DNA from 2 places in the Klebsiella grimontii genome. Region 2 is predicted to be linked to the other one. Evidence: predicted binding sites of a transcription regulator. Region 2 holds the regulator's gene; the other holds the start of a gene.

The links. Region 2 encodes sigma-54, which starts transcription at its own class of promoters, with help from an activator protein. Its sites were predicted from a motif close to GTTGGCACANNTTTCGCTNT; they were not measured.
Region 1: norV (anaerobic nitric oxide reductase flavorubredoxin) is a predicted target of sigma-54. The motif match lies at 2,230-2,249, and genes of this name have one in related genera.

The regions. Positions count from the first base shown of each region.
Region 1 covers NZ_CP169721.1:1,211,464-1,218,649, forward strand. The annotation lists gene norW (NADH:flavorubredoxin reductase NorW) at 1-741, opposite strand, end outside; gene norV (anaerobic nitric oxide reductase flavorubredoxin) at 738-2,183, opposite strand; gene norR (nitric oxide reductase transcriptional regulator NorR) at 2,371-3,915, shown strand; gene gutQ (arabinose-5-phosphate isomerase GutQ) at 3,878-4,843, opposite strand; gene ACE3MN_RS05860 (DNA-binding transcriptional repressor) at 4,836-5,609, opposite strand; gene gutM (transcriptional regulator GutM) at 5,678-6,037, opposite strand; gene srlD (sorbitol-6-phosphate dehydrogenase) at 6,171-6,950, opposite strand; gene srlB (PTS glucitol/sorbitol transporter subunit IIA) at 6,968-7,186, opposite strand, start outside.
Region 2 covers NZ_CP169721.1:545,785-552,970, reverse strand. The annotation lists gene lptC (LPS export ABC transporter periplasmic protein LptC) at 1-289, shown strand, start outside; gene lptA (lipopolysaccharide ABC transporter substrate-binding protein LptA) at 258-803, shown strand; gene lptB (LPS export ABC transporter ATP-binding protein) at 810-1,535, shown strand; gene rpoN (RNA polymerase factor sigma-54) at 1,583-3,016, shown strand; gene hpf (ribosome hibernation promoting factor) at 3,039-3,326, shown strand; gene ptsN (PTS IIA-like nitrogen regulatory protein PtsN) at 3,392-3,880, shown strand; gene rapZ (RNase adapter RapZ) at 3,926-4,780, shown strand; gene npr (PTS phosphocarrier protein NPr) at 4,777-5,049, shown strand; gene mtgA (monofunctional biosynthetic peptidoglycan transglycosylase) at 5,103-5,828, opposite strand; gene elbB (isoprenoid biosynthesis glyoxalase ElbB) at 5,825-6,478, opposite strand; gene arcB (aerobic respiration two-component sensor histidine kinase ArcB) at 6,713-7,186, opposite strand, start outside.

The DNA of each region.
Region 1 (7,186 bases), 670 kb from region 2:
CGCATGCCGCGCCAGCGCCGTTTCCGGGCGCAAACCGGCGGCGGCGACCACCGCATCCACCGTCAGCGTACGCTGGCGGTCAAGAGTGACGCGAATTCCGTCGGCGTTCTGCGCCAGGCTTTGCAGCTGCGACTTCAGCATCAGATCCACGCCCATGTCGGTCAGACGATGCTGCAGTCGGCTGCTGGCTTCCGGCGGCATCAGCGCCGACAGCATGCTGGCGGAGTTATCCACCACCGTCACCGCTTTGCCGGCGCGGCAGAAATCCATCGCCAGCTCGCAGCCAATCAGCCCGCCGCCGACGATCAGCACCCTTTTTGCATCGCGCAGCTGGCTTTGCGCCGCGCCGTATTCCCGCTGGCTGTTGAGGGTTAGCATCAGCTCGCGGCCCGGCACCGGCGGGATAAACGGCGTCGCGCCGGTGGCCAGCACCAGTTTGTCATAGCGCCACTCGCGGTCCTGGCTCTTCACAACCTGATTATCGGCGTCGATATCGCTGACCCAGGTATGCGGAAACAGGCGCAGATTGTACTGCTCGGCAAACTCGCCCGCCGTTTGCAGGGTCAGATCGTCGGCGTTCTGCCCGCGGCTGACCACATGGCTGAGATCCGGCTTGTTGTACTCATCCATGCTGTCGGCGGCGATCAGGGTCAGCGGGATGTTCGGGTCCTGCTTGCGAATATTTTTCACCAACTGACGGGCCGCGAAGCCCGAGCCGATGATGACGATGCCATCACTCATTTTGCCTCCGACGCCAGCACATCAAACACATCTTTACCCAGCGAACATTCAGGGCAGAGGAAGTTATCCGGGACTTCGCTCCAGGGTGTACCCGGCTGAACGTCCTGGTTCGGTTCGCCCTGTTCGGGGTCGTAAATCCACTGGCAAACGCTGCACTGCATTTTCGGGCCGAGATCGGCTACCGCGGGCGCGGCGCAGGGCGTTGCCTCAGGCGCGGCTGGTTGCGCCTCGCTCGCCGGCAGCGGGGAGAGGGCCCACTGGCGGGCGATCTGACGACCGTGTTCGCGGCACAATTCCAGCGCGTCAAGGTCCGGGCGCCATTTGGCCTTCAGGCTCAGGGACATTTCAAAGCCTGCATCCTGTAAACGCGTGGACAGGCGATCAACCGCGCCGCCGCTCCAACCGTGGGAGCCAAAGGCGCTGGCGCGCTTGTTACGAAAACGCAGGCCGGTCATCTCTTCCACCAGCCCTGCTATTTTCGGCATCATCACGTTGTTCATGGTGGAGGTGCCGACCAGCACGCCCTTCGAGCGGAACACGTTGGTCAGAATGTCGTTTTTATCGCTGCGGGCGACGTTGAAAATTTTCACCGCTACGCGGGGGTCCACGTCGGTAATGCCCTGGGCGATCGCGTCGGCCATCATGCGGGTGTTGTTGGACATGGTGTCGTAGAAAATGGTGATGCGGTCTTCCTGATAATCCGCCGCCCACTCGAGATATTTTTCGACGATCTGCGTCGGGTTATCGCGCCAGACCACGCCGTGGGAGGTGGCAATCATATCTACCGGCAGGTTGAAGCCGAGGATTTCACTAATTTTCGGCGTCACCAGGCGGCTGAACGGGGTCAGAATGTTGGCGTAGTAGCGCTGGCACTGTTCATAAAGCTCAACCTGGTCAACTTCATCATTAAACAGATGCTCATCGCAGTAGTGCTGGCCGAAGGCGTCGTTGCTGAACAGCACCGCGTCGCCGGTCATATAGGTCATCATGCTATCCGGCCAGTGCAGCATCGGGGTTTCGACGAAAATCAGCTGTTTGCCGTTGCCGATATCCAGGCTGTCGCCGGTTTTCACCACCTTAAAGTTCCACTCCGGGTGATGGTGGTGGCCGGTAATGGAGTCGATAGCGTTGGCGGTGCAGTAGATCGGGGTATCCGGGATTTGCGTCATCAGTTCGGTCAGCGCGCCGGCATGATCCTCTTCCGCATGGTTGATAATGATGTAATCGATATCGGCGAGGTCAATTTCACCGCGCAGGTTCTGCACGAATTCGCGACTGAATTTATGATCGACGGTATCGATCAGCACATTTTTTTCTTCCCGGATGAGATAGCTGTTGTAGCTGCTGCCGCGCAGCGTTTTGTATTCAGTCCCGTGGAAATCACGCACTTCCCAGTCGCGTTGGCCAACCCAATGAATGTTATTTTTAACCAGAATAGACATAGCAACCTCAATTAATTCAGCGTTGTTCAAAAAAGATATTTTGCTTATATCAAGATGCGTGCCATGTTTTTAATTTATTGAATTTAATGTGTTTTTTATTTTCCGATAAATCTGTTGATGTCAAAATGACAATGGTTAAAATAGTCGATATGACTATGTGGATTGTCAGAATGACTATGAGGCGACAATGAGTTTCTCCGTCGAGGCCCTGGCGAAAATCGCCATTGATTTACAAAGCGATCTCGGCCACGCCGACCGTTTTTCCCGGCTGATTACCACCCTGCGGCAGATACTCGGCTGCGATGCTTCGGCGCTGCTGCGTTACGAAGCGCACCAGTTTGTGCCGCTGGCGATTGATGGCCTGGCCCAGGACGTGCTTGGCCGGCGCTTTGCCCTTGAAGGCCACCCGCGGCTGGAGGCGATTGCCCGCGCGGGGGACGTGGTGCGTTTCCCGGCGGATAGCAGCCTGCCGGACCCCTATGATGGGCTGATCCCCGGTCAGGAGAGCCTGAAGGTGCACGCCTGCGTCGGCCTGCCGCTGTTTGCCGGGCAAACCCTGATCGGCGCGCTGACCCTCGACGGCATGGATGCGGACCGTTTTGACAGCTTCAGCGACGAGGAGCTGCGCTTGATTGCCGCGCTGGTGGCCGGGGCGCTGAATAACGCGCTGCTGATCGCCCGGCTGGAGAGCCAAAACGTGCTGCCGGAGCAGGCTATCGTATATCCGCCAGCCGAACGTCAGGAGATCATTGGCCTGTCGGCGCCGATGCTGCAGCTGAAGAAGGAGATCGACATCGTCGCGGCTTCCGACTTAAACGTGCTGATTAGCGGCGAGACCGGGACCGGCAAAGAGCTGGTGGCGAAAGCGGTCCATCAGGGATCGCCGCGGGCGGCCAATCCGCTGGTGTACCTTAACTGCGCGGCCCTGCCGGAGAGCGTGGCGGAGAGCGAGCTGTTTGGTCACGTTAAAGGGGCGTTTACCGGGGCGATCAGCAACCGCAGCGGTAAATTTGAAATGGCGGACAACGGGACGCTGTTCCTCGATGAAATCGGCGAGCTGTCGCTGGCGCTGCAGGCCAAGCTGCTGCGGGTGCTGCAGTATGGCGATATTCAGCGCGTCGGCGACGATCGCAGCCTGCGGGTTGATGTGCGGGTGCTGGCGGCCACCAACCGCGACCTGCGTCAGGAGGTGGTGGAGGGGCGTTTTCGCGCCGATCTGTATCATCGTCTGAGCGTGTTTCCGCTATCGGTTCCGGCGCTGCGCGAGCGGGAAAATGACGTGGTGCTGCTGGCCGGCTATTTCTGCGAACAGTGCCGTTTGCGCATGGGGCTGGCGCAGGTGATTTTAAGCGAGGCGACGCGGGCCAGACTGCTGGCCTGGCCGTGGCCGGGCAACGTGCGCGAGCTGGAGCACGCGATTCATCGGGCGGTGGTGCTGGCGCGGGCGACGCAGGCGGGTAATGACATCGTGCTGGAGCCGCAGCATTTTCAGCTGGCCGGGGAAGCGCCGGCCTTGCCGGGCGTCAGCCCGCAGCCGGCGGCGGAAGCGGTGAGCCTGCGTGAGGCGACGGAGGCGTTCCAGCGCGAAGCGATAGCCAGCGCGCTGGCGGCTAACGGCCGCAACTGGGCCGCCGCCGCCCGCGCGCTGGGGCTCGACGTCGCCAACCTGCACCGGCTGGCGAAGCGTCTGGGCCTTAAAGGATCCCGGCCTGATAAAAGTTCTGCAGGTTAATCGCGCCGACCAGCTGGCCGTTTTTATCCACCACCGGAGCGGCGCTGATTTTGTGCTTCATCAGGCGCTCTTTGGCTTCTATCGCGCGGCTTTCCGCCTGCAGGGTGACGCCGTTGCGGGTCATCGCCTGGCTGACGATATCCTGCAGGTTGCCGCCGCCCACCAGCCAGCGGCGCAGGTCGCCGTCGGTAAACACGCCCTGCACGTGATTGCGCTCATCGCAGACCGCCACCAGCCCCAGGCCGGTGCGGCTGAGTTCGAGCATCGCGTCCATCACGCTGGTGTCGACGTCTACGCGCGGCACGTCGCCGTCACGGCGCATCAGATGGTGAACCTTGTTCAGCAGCCGCGCGCCCAGCGCCCCAGCCGGGTGCGAACGGGCAAAATCTTCTTCGTTAAAGCCGCGGGCCTGCATCACCGCCATCGCCAGCGCGTCGCCGAGCATCAGGGTATTGACGGTGCTGGAGGTTGGGGCGAGGTGCATCGGGCAGGCTTCGCGTTCCACCGCGATATCGAGCACCGCTTTCGCCGCCAGCGCCAGCGGCGACGTGGATTTACCGGTCATCGCCAGCAGCGGAATCGACTTCTCCTCCAGGCGCGGGACGATAAGATCCAGCTCTTTGGCGCTGCCGGAGTAGGAGATAAACAGCATCACGTCGCGGCTGTCGAGCATCCCGAGATCGCCGTGCAGCGCTTCCGCCGGGTGGACGAAAAATGCCGGGGTGCCGGTACTGGCGAAGGTGGCGGCCAGCTTTTTACCAATATGGCCCGATTTGCCGATACCGGAGACCACCAGTTTGCCCTCGCAGTGGATGATGGTTTCCGCCGCGCGGATGAAGTCGTCGCCCAGGCGTTCAGGCAGGCGGCTCGCCTCCTGAAGCTCCAGCATTAGGGTCTGGCGTCCGGCTTCTAACAGAAAGTTACTCATGATGTTCTCCAGTAATAATGACTTCGATGCCTTTGTCTTCCAGCGCCTGCTTAAATTCCGGGCTGATATCGGCATCGGTAATCAGTTTGTCCACGCTCTCGAGGCCGCAGACGATATTGGGACTTTTACGGCCAAACTTTGACGAGTCGGCCATCAGGATAACTTCGCGGGCGGCATTGCACATCGCTTTGCTGACCGTATAAACCTCATTAAAGGTGGTGACGCCGGCGATTAAATCAATCCCGTCGGTGCCCATAAACAGGCGGTCGAAGCTGAATTGTTCGAAGGCGTTTTCCGCCAGCTGGCCGTGAAAAGAGGCCGATTTCTTGCGAAACGTGCCGCCCGGCATCAGGATGGTTTGCTCATTATCCAGTTCGGAGAGGGCGTTGACGATATGCAGGCTGTTGGTCATCACGGTGATGTTGTTGAAGCGGCTGAGCATCGGCACCATTTGCAGTACGGTGCTGCCGGCATCAAGAATGATCGAGTCGCCATCGTGAATAAAGCTGACCGCGGCTTCGGCAATCCGCTCTTTTTTATGGGTGTTGATCAGCGTTTTGTGGTCGATGGGCGGGTCGGCCTCGTCTTTATTTAACACCACGCCGCCGTAGGTGCGGATAACGGTACCGGCATTCTCAAGGATCACCAGATCCTTACGGATGGTCGTGCCGGTGGTGTCGAAGTGTTGCGCCAGCTCTTCGACCGAGCATTTGCCCTGCGATTGCAGGTGCTCGAGAATGGCTGCCTGGCGCTGACGTGGTTTCATAGGCGTTGTATCCTGCGTTTAAAGTTTCGAAATGATAATTTCGCAAGATATTAACGTTCACAACGAAATTATCCATGTTTCGGATTAAGCGCTAATGATAGTGCATTCTGACAGAGCGGATCATTGGGAAAGATCACATCAGGCTGCAATTCCTTAAGATGTTTGCCGTGGAGAGCGGGAATTTTTCGCGGCCTGGCGAAGACGGTGAGGCCTTTCATTAACAGCGTATCGCGGATGCGGTCGTCTTCGTCGACGGCGATGGCGACGACGGCCCGCGGCTTGAACCGCCCCGAGGAGCGGCCCACGCCGACGCGGCCCTGCTGGCACAGCCGATCGAACGCGCGATTGAACTGGCGGATTTGCCAGCCGCCAAAGGCAAGCTGGGTTATCCAGGCGATGGCGGCGACGGTGATGAGCGCGGTAACCATAAAATCTCCTTAAAGTGTGGGAAAATTCCCCCGGAGGCGGCGCGTTGCGCCTGTCCGGGCTACCAGAAAGCCGCATAATCGGTAGCCCGGACAGATGCGCAGCATCGCCTCCGGGAAAACAGTGCGCAACGTTTTAAAACATCACCTGCCCGCCGGTGACGTTAATGGACTGGCCGGTGCAGTAGGAAGCCTGCGGGCTGGCGTAAAACATCAACACGTTAAGTACGTCCTGGTAATCGCAGCCGCGCTTCAGCGGGACTTTGTCGATGTAATACTGCTCGACCTGCTCCTCCGGGATCCCCAGCTTGGTGGCGTACTGCGGCAGCAGAGACTGGAACATCGGCGACTTCAGCAGGTTGCCGAGCATCAGGGAGTGCACGGTAATCCCGTACTCCGCGAGGTCCAGCGCCAGCGACTGCGTCAGCCCCACGCCGCCGAACTTCGCCGCGCTATAGCCGGAGTTATGCTTGCTGCCCACTTTGCCGGATTTAGAGTTGATCTGAATGATGCGACCTTTAATGCCGTCGCGGATCATCAGGCGGGAAAACTCGCGGGCGCAAAGGAAGTAGCCCACCAGATTCACCTGCAGCGAGCGGTCGAAATCCCCCAGCGCGAAATCGCTGATAAACGCCGCTTTAGCGATCCCGGCGCTATAGACCAGCAGGTCGACGCGGGAAAAAATGTCGTCCACCCCGCGGGCGAGGGCGACGACGCTGGCTTCGCTGGTGGCGTCCGCGCCGAAGCCCCACGCCGTTCCTTCGCCATATTCCGCGTTAATCGACTGTGCGACGCGGGTCGCTTTATCGCTCTGAATATCGACCACCGCCACGCGATAGCCTTCTGCGGCAAGCCCGCGACACAGAAACTCCCCTAAGGTTTGTCCCCCACCAATGACAACAGCAACCTGATTCATACTTTTCTCCTTACAGCTTAAGCAACAAATTTCAGTACGCAGCCGGCGGCGATGCCTTCCGGCACCGGGCCCGCCACGTGTACGGTTCCGGGGAATTCCGCTTCGCGGTGACCGTCAAAGCGCAGCGTGATATGGCCCAGCTCGCGCAGGTTCTGCTCGGCGACGTCGCCGACGGCGGTGACCGGGTAGCGCAGCTCGCCAAGCTGGAGCTCAGCGCCCGGCACCAGCGCGCCGGA
Region 2 (7,186 bases):
CAAAGCGGATAAAGCTAAGTTGACGAATGACCGCATGCTGTATCTTTACGGGCACGTTGAGGTTAATGCGCTGACGGCGGATTCTCAACTGCGCAAAATTACGACGGATAACGCCCAGATAAACCTGGTGACGCAGGATGTTACCTCCGATGACATGGTGACGTTGTACGGAACAACATTTAATTCCAGCGGCCTGAAAATGCGCGGGAACCTGCGCAGCAAAAATGCCGAGCTGATTGAAAAGGTTAGAACCTCATATGAAATTCAGAACAAACAAACTCAGCCTTAAGATTGCGCTCGCCAGCGCCTTACTGGCCGCCAGCCTGTCGGCACAGGCCAAAACGGGTGATACCGATCAGCCGATTCATATTGAATCCGATCAGCAGTCGCTGGATATGCAGGGCAACGTCGTTACCTTTACGGGTAATGTCGTCGTCACTCAGGGTACGATCAAAATCAACGCCGACAAAGTCGTCGTGACCCGTCCGGGCGGCGAAAAAGGCAAAGAGGTTATCGATGGCTACGGTAACCCGGCCACCTTCTACCAGATGCAGGACAACGGCAAACCGGTAAAAGGCCGCGCGTCGAAAATGCATTATGAACTGCAAAACGACTTTGTCGTCCTGACCGGCAATGCGCATCTGGAACAGATCGATAGCAATATCCAGGGTGACAAAATCACTTACCTGGTGAAAGAACAAAAAATGCAGGCTTTCAGCAATAAAGGCGGGCGCGTGACCACGGTTCTGGTTCCTTCGCAGCTGCAGGATAAAGGTAGCGATCAGTCAAAGAAGGGTAAGTAATTCGTTATGGCAACATTAACTGCAAAGAATCTTGCTAAAGCCTATAAAGGCCGCCGCGTCGTGGAAGATGTCAGTCTGACCGTGAATTCGGGCGAGATTGTTGGCCTGCTCGGTCCGAACGGCGCCGGTAAAACCACTACCTTCTATATGGTTGTTGGTATCGTACCGCGCGACGCGGGCAACATTATCATCGATGATGAAGACATCAGCCTGCTGCCGCTGCACGCGCGCGCGCGTCGCGGAATCGGCTATTTGCCGCAGGAGGCCTCCATTTTCCGCCGGCTGAGCGTTTACGATAACCTGATGGCGGTATTGCAGATTCGCGACGATCTCAGCAACGAGCAGCGCGAAGATCGCGCGAAAGAGCTGATGGAGGAGTTTCACATTGAGCACCTGCGCGATAGTCTCGGCCAGGCGCTCTCCGGTGGTGAACGGCGCCGCGTCGAGATCGCCCGCGCGTTGGCCGCTAACCCGAAATTCATCCTGCTGGATGAACCCTTTGCCGGCGTTGACCCCATCTCCGTTATCGATATCAAACGCATTATTGAACACCTGCGCGACAGCGGTCTTGGCGTCCTGATAACCGACCATAACGTCAGGGAAACGCTGGCCGTTTGCGAGCGTGCTTATATCGTCAGCCAGGGCCACCTGATAGCCCACGGTACGCCGCAGCAAATCCTTGAAGACGAGCAGGTTAAGCGCGTGTATCTTGGGGAAGACTTCAGACTCTGATAGGGTAGAGGTTACAGACGTTTTAGCCGGAGATATTGGCCCTGAATATGAAGCAAGGTTTGCAATTAAGGCTAAGCCAACAGCTTGCCATGACGCCACAACTGCAGCAGGCGATTCGTCTACTGCAGCTGTCCACGTTAGAACTCCAGCAAGAACTCCAGCAGGCGCTGGACAGCAACCCGTTGCTGGAGCAAACCGATCTTCACGATGAGGTAGAAACCAAAGAGGCCGAGGATCGCGAATCTCTGGATACCGTCGACGCCCTTGAGCAAAAAGAGATGCCCGAAGAGCTGCCGCTTGATGCCAGCTGGGATGAGATTTACACCGCCGGAACGCCATCAGGCAACGGCGTCGATTACCAGGATGACGAACTGCCCGTCTACCAGGGAGAGACCACGCAAAGCCTGCAGGATTACCTGATGTGGCAGGTTGAACTTACGCCATTCACCGATACCGATCGCGCCATCGCGACCTCTATCGTCGATGCCGTTGATGATACCGGCTACCTGACGATTTCTGTCGAAGACATCGTGGAAAGTATTAGCGACGATGAAATCGGACTTGAAGAAGTTGAAGCGGTTCTCAAGCGCATTCAGCGTTTCGACCCCGTCGGCGTGGCGGCAAAAGATTTGCGTGATTGCCTGCTGGTTCAGCTTTCACAGTTTGCCAAAGAGACGCCGTGGATTGAAGAAGCCCGCCTGATCATCAGCGATCATCTCGATCTGCTGGCCAACCACGACTTCCGCAGCCTGATGCGCGTAACCCGCCTCAAAGAAGAAGTGTTAAAGGAAGCGGTAAATCTGATCCAATCGCTGGATCCGCGCCCGGGACAGTCGATCCAAACTGGCGAGCCAGAATATGTCATTCCTGACGTTCTGGTGCGTAAAGTCAACGATCGTTGGGTGGTTGAGCTCAATTCAGATAGCCTTCCGCGCCTGAAGATCAATCAGCAGTATGCCGCTATGGGTAACAGCACGCGCAATGACGCTGACGGCCAGTTTATCCGTAGCAACCTGCAGGAAGCGCGCTGGCTGATCAAGAGCCTGGAGAGCCGCAACGACACCCTGCTGCGCGTCAGCCGCTGTATCGTCGAACAGCAGCAGGCTTTTTTTGAACAAGGTGAAGAGTTTATGAAACCGATGGTGCTGGCGGATATCGCTCAGGCCGTCGAAATGCATGAATCCACTATTTCACGCGTTACTACGCAAAAATACCTGCACAGTCCACGCGGTATTTTTGAGCTGAAGTATTTCTTCTCCAGCCATGTGAACACCGAAGGCGGCGGCGAAGCATCGTCGACGGCCATTCGCGCGCTGGTGAAGAAATTAATCGCCGCGGAAAACCCCGCGAAACCATTGAGTGATAGTAAGCTCACCACCATGCTATCCGATCAGGGTATTATGGTGGCACGGCGAACCGTTGCTAAGTACCGAGAGTCTTTATCCATTCCGCCGTCAAATCAGCGCAAGCAGCTGGTTTGACCCAACCGATAAGGAAGACACTATGCAGCTCAACATTACAGGACACAACGTCGAGATAACCCCCGCGATGCGCGATTTCGTTACCGCGAAGTTCAGCAAACTGGAGCAGTTTTTCGACAGGATCAACCAGGTCTACATTGTGTTAAAAGTGGAGAAGGTGACGCAAATTGCGGACGCCAATCTGCATGTCAACGGTGGCGAAATCCATGCCAGTGCGGAAGGCCAGGATATGTATGCTGCTATCGATGGTCTTATCGATAAGCTGGCAAGACAGTTAACAAAACATAAAGATAAACTGAAACAACACTAATTGTCCGGGCAATCGCCTACGCCAACCGCCTGCCGGCGGTTGGCAAGGAGAGCTCAGGTGAAATTATGATAAATAACGATTCGGCTCTACAACTGAGCAATGTCCTTAACCAGGAATGTACCCGTAGCCAGGTTCACTGCCAGAGCAAGAAACGCGCGCTGGAAATCATCAGCGAGCTGGCGGCAAAGCAGTTAGGCTTATCGTCCCAGATAGTGTTCGAGGCGATCCTTACCCGTGAGAAAATGGGCAGTACCGGGATTGGCAACGGCATTGCAATCCCCCATGGCAAACTCGAAGAGGATACGCTGCGGGCCGTGGGCGTTTTTGTCCAGTTGGAAACCCCGATTGCCTTCGATGCTATCGACAATCAACCCGTCGATCTTCTGTTTGCCCTTCTCGTTCCAGCAGATCAGACAAAAACGCATCTGCATACGCTCTCGCTGGTGGCGAAACGTCTGGCGGATAAAACGATTTGCCGCCGTCTGCGCGCTGCGCAAAGTGATGAAGAGCTATATGAAATCATCACTGAAGCAGGAAGCAGCGATGAGGCATAACAGGGGTCGCACCTTACTCTTTATCGTACTGAGGAGAAACGGTACATGGTACTGATGATCGTCAGCGGCCGTTCAGGGTCGGGGAAATCCGTCGCCCTGCGAGCGCTGGAAGATATGGGTTTTTACTGCGTGGATAACCTGCCGGTTGTGCTCTTGCCCGAGCTGGCGCGCTCGCTCGCCGACAGAAACATCTCGGCCGCGGTCAGTATTGACGTGCGAAACATGCCTGAGTCGCCGGAAATCTTCGAGCAGGCGATGAAAAATCTGCCCGCAGAGTTTTCACCTCAGCTGCTGTTCCTGGATGCCGATCGTAACACCTTGATTCGCCGCTACAGCGACACGCGTCGTTTGCATCCCCTCTCCAGCAAAAACCTGTCGCTGGAGAGCGCCATTGATGAAGAGAGCGACCTGCTGGAACCTCTGCGTTCCCGCGCTGACCTGATCGTCGATACCTCAGAAATGTCGGTACATGAGCTGGCAGAAATGCTGCGCACGCGTTTGTTAGGCAAGCGCGAACGCGAGCTAACGATGGTGTTTGAATCCTTTGGCTTTAAGCACGGTATTCCCATTGATGCTGATTACGTTTTCGACGTACGCTTCCTGCCGAACCCGCACTGGGATCCGAAGCTGCGCCCGATGACCGGTCTGGATAAACCCGTGGCCGCCTTCCTCGACCGGCACACGGAAGTTCACAATTTCATTTACCAGACCCGCAGCTATCTTGAGCTATGGTTACCTATGCTGGAGACCAATAACCGCAGCTATCTGACGGTAGCTATTGGTTGTACCGGTGGTAAACACCGTTCGGTTTACATCGCCGAACAGCTGGCTGACTACTTCCGCTCGCGCGGTAAGAACGTGCAGTCCCGTCATCGGACGCTGGAAAAACGCAAATCATGACCGTTAAGCAAACCGTTGAAATCACCAATAAGCTGGGGATGCACGCTCGCCCGGCGATGAAGCTGTTTGAATTAATGCAGAACTACGATGCTGAAGTGCTGCTGCGCAATGATGAAGGAACTGTAGCTGAAGCGAATAGCGTGATTGCCCTGCTGATGCTTGACTCAGCTAAAGGGCGGCAGATTGAGATTGAAGCCAACGGCCCGCAAGAAGTGGAGGCGCTGGCAGCGGTTATCGCGCTGTTCAACGCCGGGTTTGATGAGGATTAGATTTCACTCCCCCGGTCGCGGCGCGCCTTCCGGGGTACTGAGCCGTGAAATCATCAATGTAGCTGATTCGCCCGCATAAACCCTTCCCCGCCTAACTGCCTCATCTGGCGCAGGATCCACGCCTGGCGGCTGCGAATATAACCCGACGGCGCATCAGCGCGAAAGCGAATGGGATTAGGCAAAACCGCCGCTAAAAGCGCGGCTTCAGCAGCCGTCAATCTGCTGGCCGGTTTGTGAAAATAGCGCTGCGATGCGGCTTCAACGCCAAACGTCCCTTCACCAAACTCCGCAATATTCAGATAAACGGTGAGGATCCGCTTTTTGCTCCAGACCGTCTCAATGCCAACGGTCAGCCCCGCCTCCAGCCCTTTTCTTAGCCAGCTGCGACCATCCCACAGGAACAGGTTTTTTGCCGTCTGCTGCGACAGGGTTGACGCACCGCGGATGCGGTTCTCATTGCGTTCATTGTGTGCCAGCGCCTTCTCAATCGCCGGGACGTCAAACCCCCAGTGCTCCGGGAATTTCTGGTCTTCCGCGGCAATAACCGCCAGCCCCATCCACGGAGAAATTTCATCCATGCCCACCCAATCGGAATGGGCGATGTAATGAAAATTCCCTGAGAGCCAGGCGCCGAGCTGCCGCTCCAGCATCACCGCTGAAAACGGGACGGGGACGATGCTAAACAGAACAACCCCGCCGCCCCATAGCACCGCGCAAGCCAGCAGCAGCCTCAGCAAAAAACGTTTAATCAAGCGCAACGGCGAAAAGCGAAATGTCATGCCGTCAGAACCAATACGCGAGCAACCAGCTTTTCAATTCCGCTCGCCGCTTCGGCGATGTTCTGCGCCAGCATATACGCGGGAGTCGTCACCACTTTATTGTCTTCATCAACCACAATGTCATCGACCGGGCAAGGCACGTGTTCGGCCCCCATCTCCTCTACCGCATCGGCGGTATCAAGATCGGTACCAATAGTGACGCGTAGCGGAATAGAGAATATTTTAGGCAACAGCGCCGGAGCGATACAGATAAAGCCCAACGGTTTACCCGCCTGATGCATCGCCAGCGCCAGGGCCTTGAGATCGCTATCCACTTCACATTCACTTCCCTGCGAAGCAAAATTGCTGAGGTTCTTTGCCGCGCCAAAACCGCCGGGCACAATCAGCGCGTCCAGCGCATCCACCCGGGCGTTTGCTAAAGGCTGAATCTCTCCGCGCGCGATACGCGCCGCTTCCACAAGCACATTACGGCTTTCCGCCTGCGCTTCGCCGGTCAGGTGATTGATAACATCGGTTTGCGCTTTATCAGGCGCATAGCAGATAGCCTGAGCGCCGCTGCGGGCAATAGCCAGCAGGGTAATAACGGCTTCATGAATTTCGCTTCCGTCATAAACGCCGCAACCGCTCAGCACTACACCAATTTTCTTCATCACATCAGCCCCTTAGTACAAGTTTATGAAAGCAGTCAAAAATTTTGATTTACTCGCTATGCTTCACATATTTTACTGTTTCACGTAACAAAATATTTAAGGTTTGCTATCTTAATGAGCGAGTAAGCCAAATCCTCAGGTTGCGCCGTGTAAAAAAATCACTCAAATGATTCTGGCGCAATGACCCGTTCCCTGGTGTTGGCGCAGTATTCGCGCACCCCGGTTTATCCGGGGTCATTTTTTATCTGCCGCCGCTACCCACGCCTTCAGTACCGCGACATCGTTTTGCCATTCGGATTTCATCTCTTCAACCCATTCGCCAACGTTATCCGACCAGGCCGGTAAATCCGGGGTTTGGATCTGCTGGCCTAGCTGCTGGATATGGCGCAAACCGATAGAGCCCGCAGCGCCTTTTATCTTATGCCCCTCATCGACGATACCTTTCTGGTCGCGAGCGGTTAAATTTGATTCCAGAACCGCCATGTAGCCAGGCATCATTCTTTCGAAAACGGCCAGACCGTCATTAATCAGCTTCGGCCCTACCAGTTCGATATACTGCTCAAGCATCGGAATATCCAGTACGGAAGCTGATTTACTGATATCTACAGATGGCATCTCATTCTCCTCCTCTTCCGGCGCATCCCAGAATTTTTTGATAATAGCGGTTAATGCCGGAACCGATAACGGCTTGCTCAGAACATCATCCAT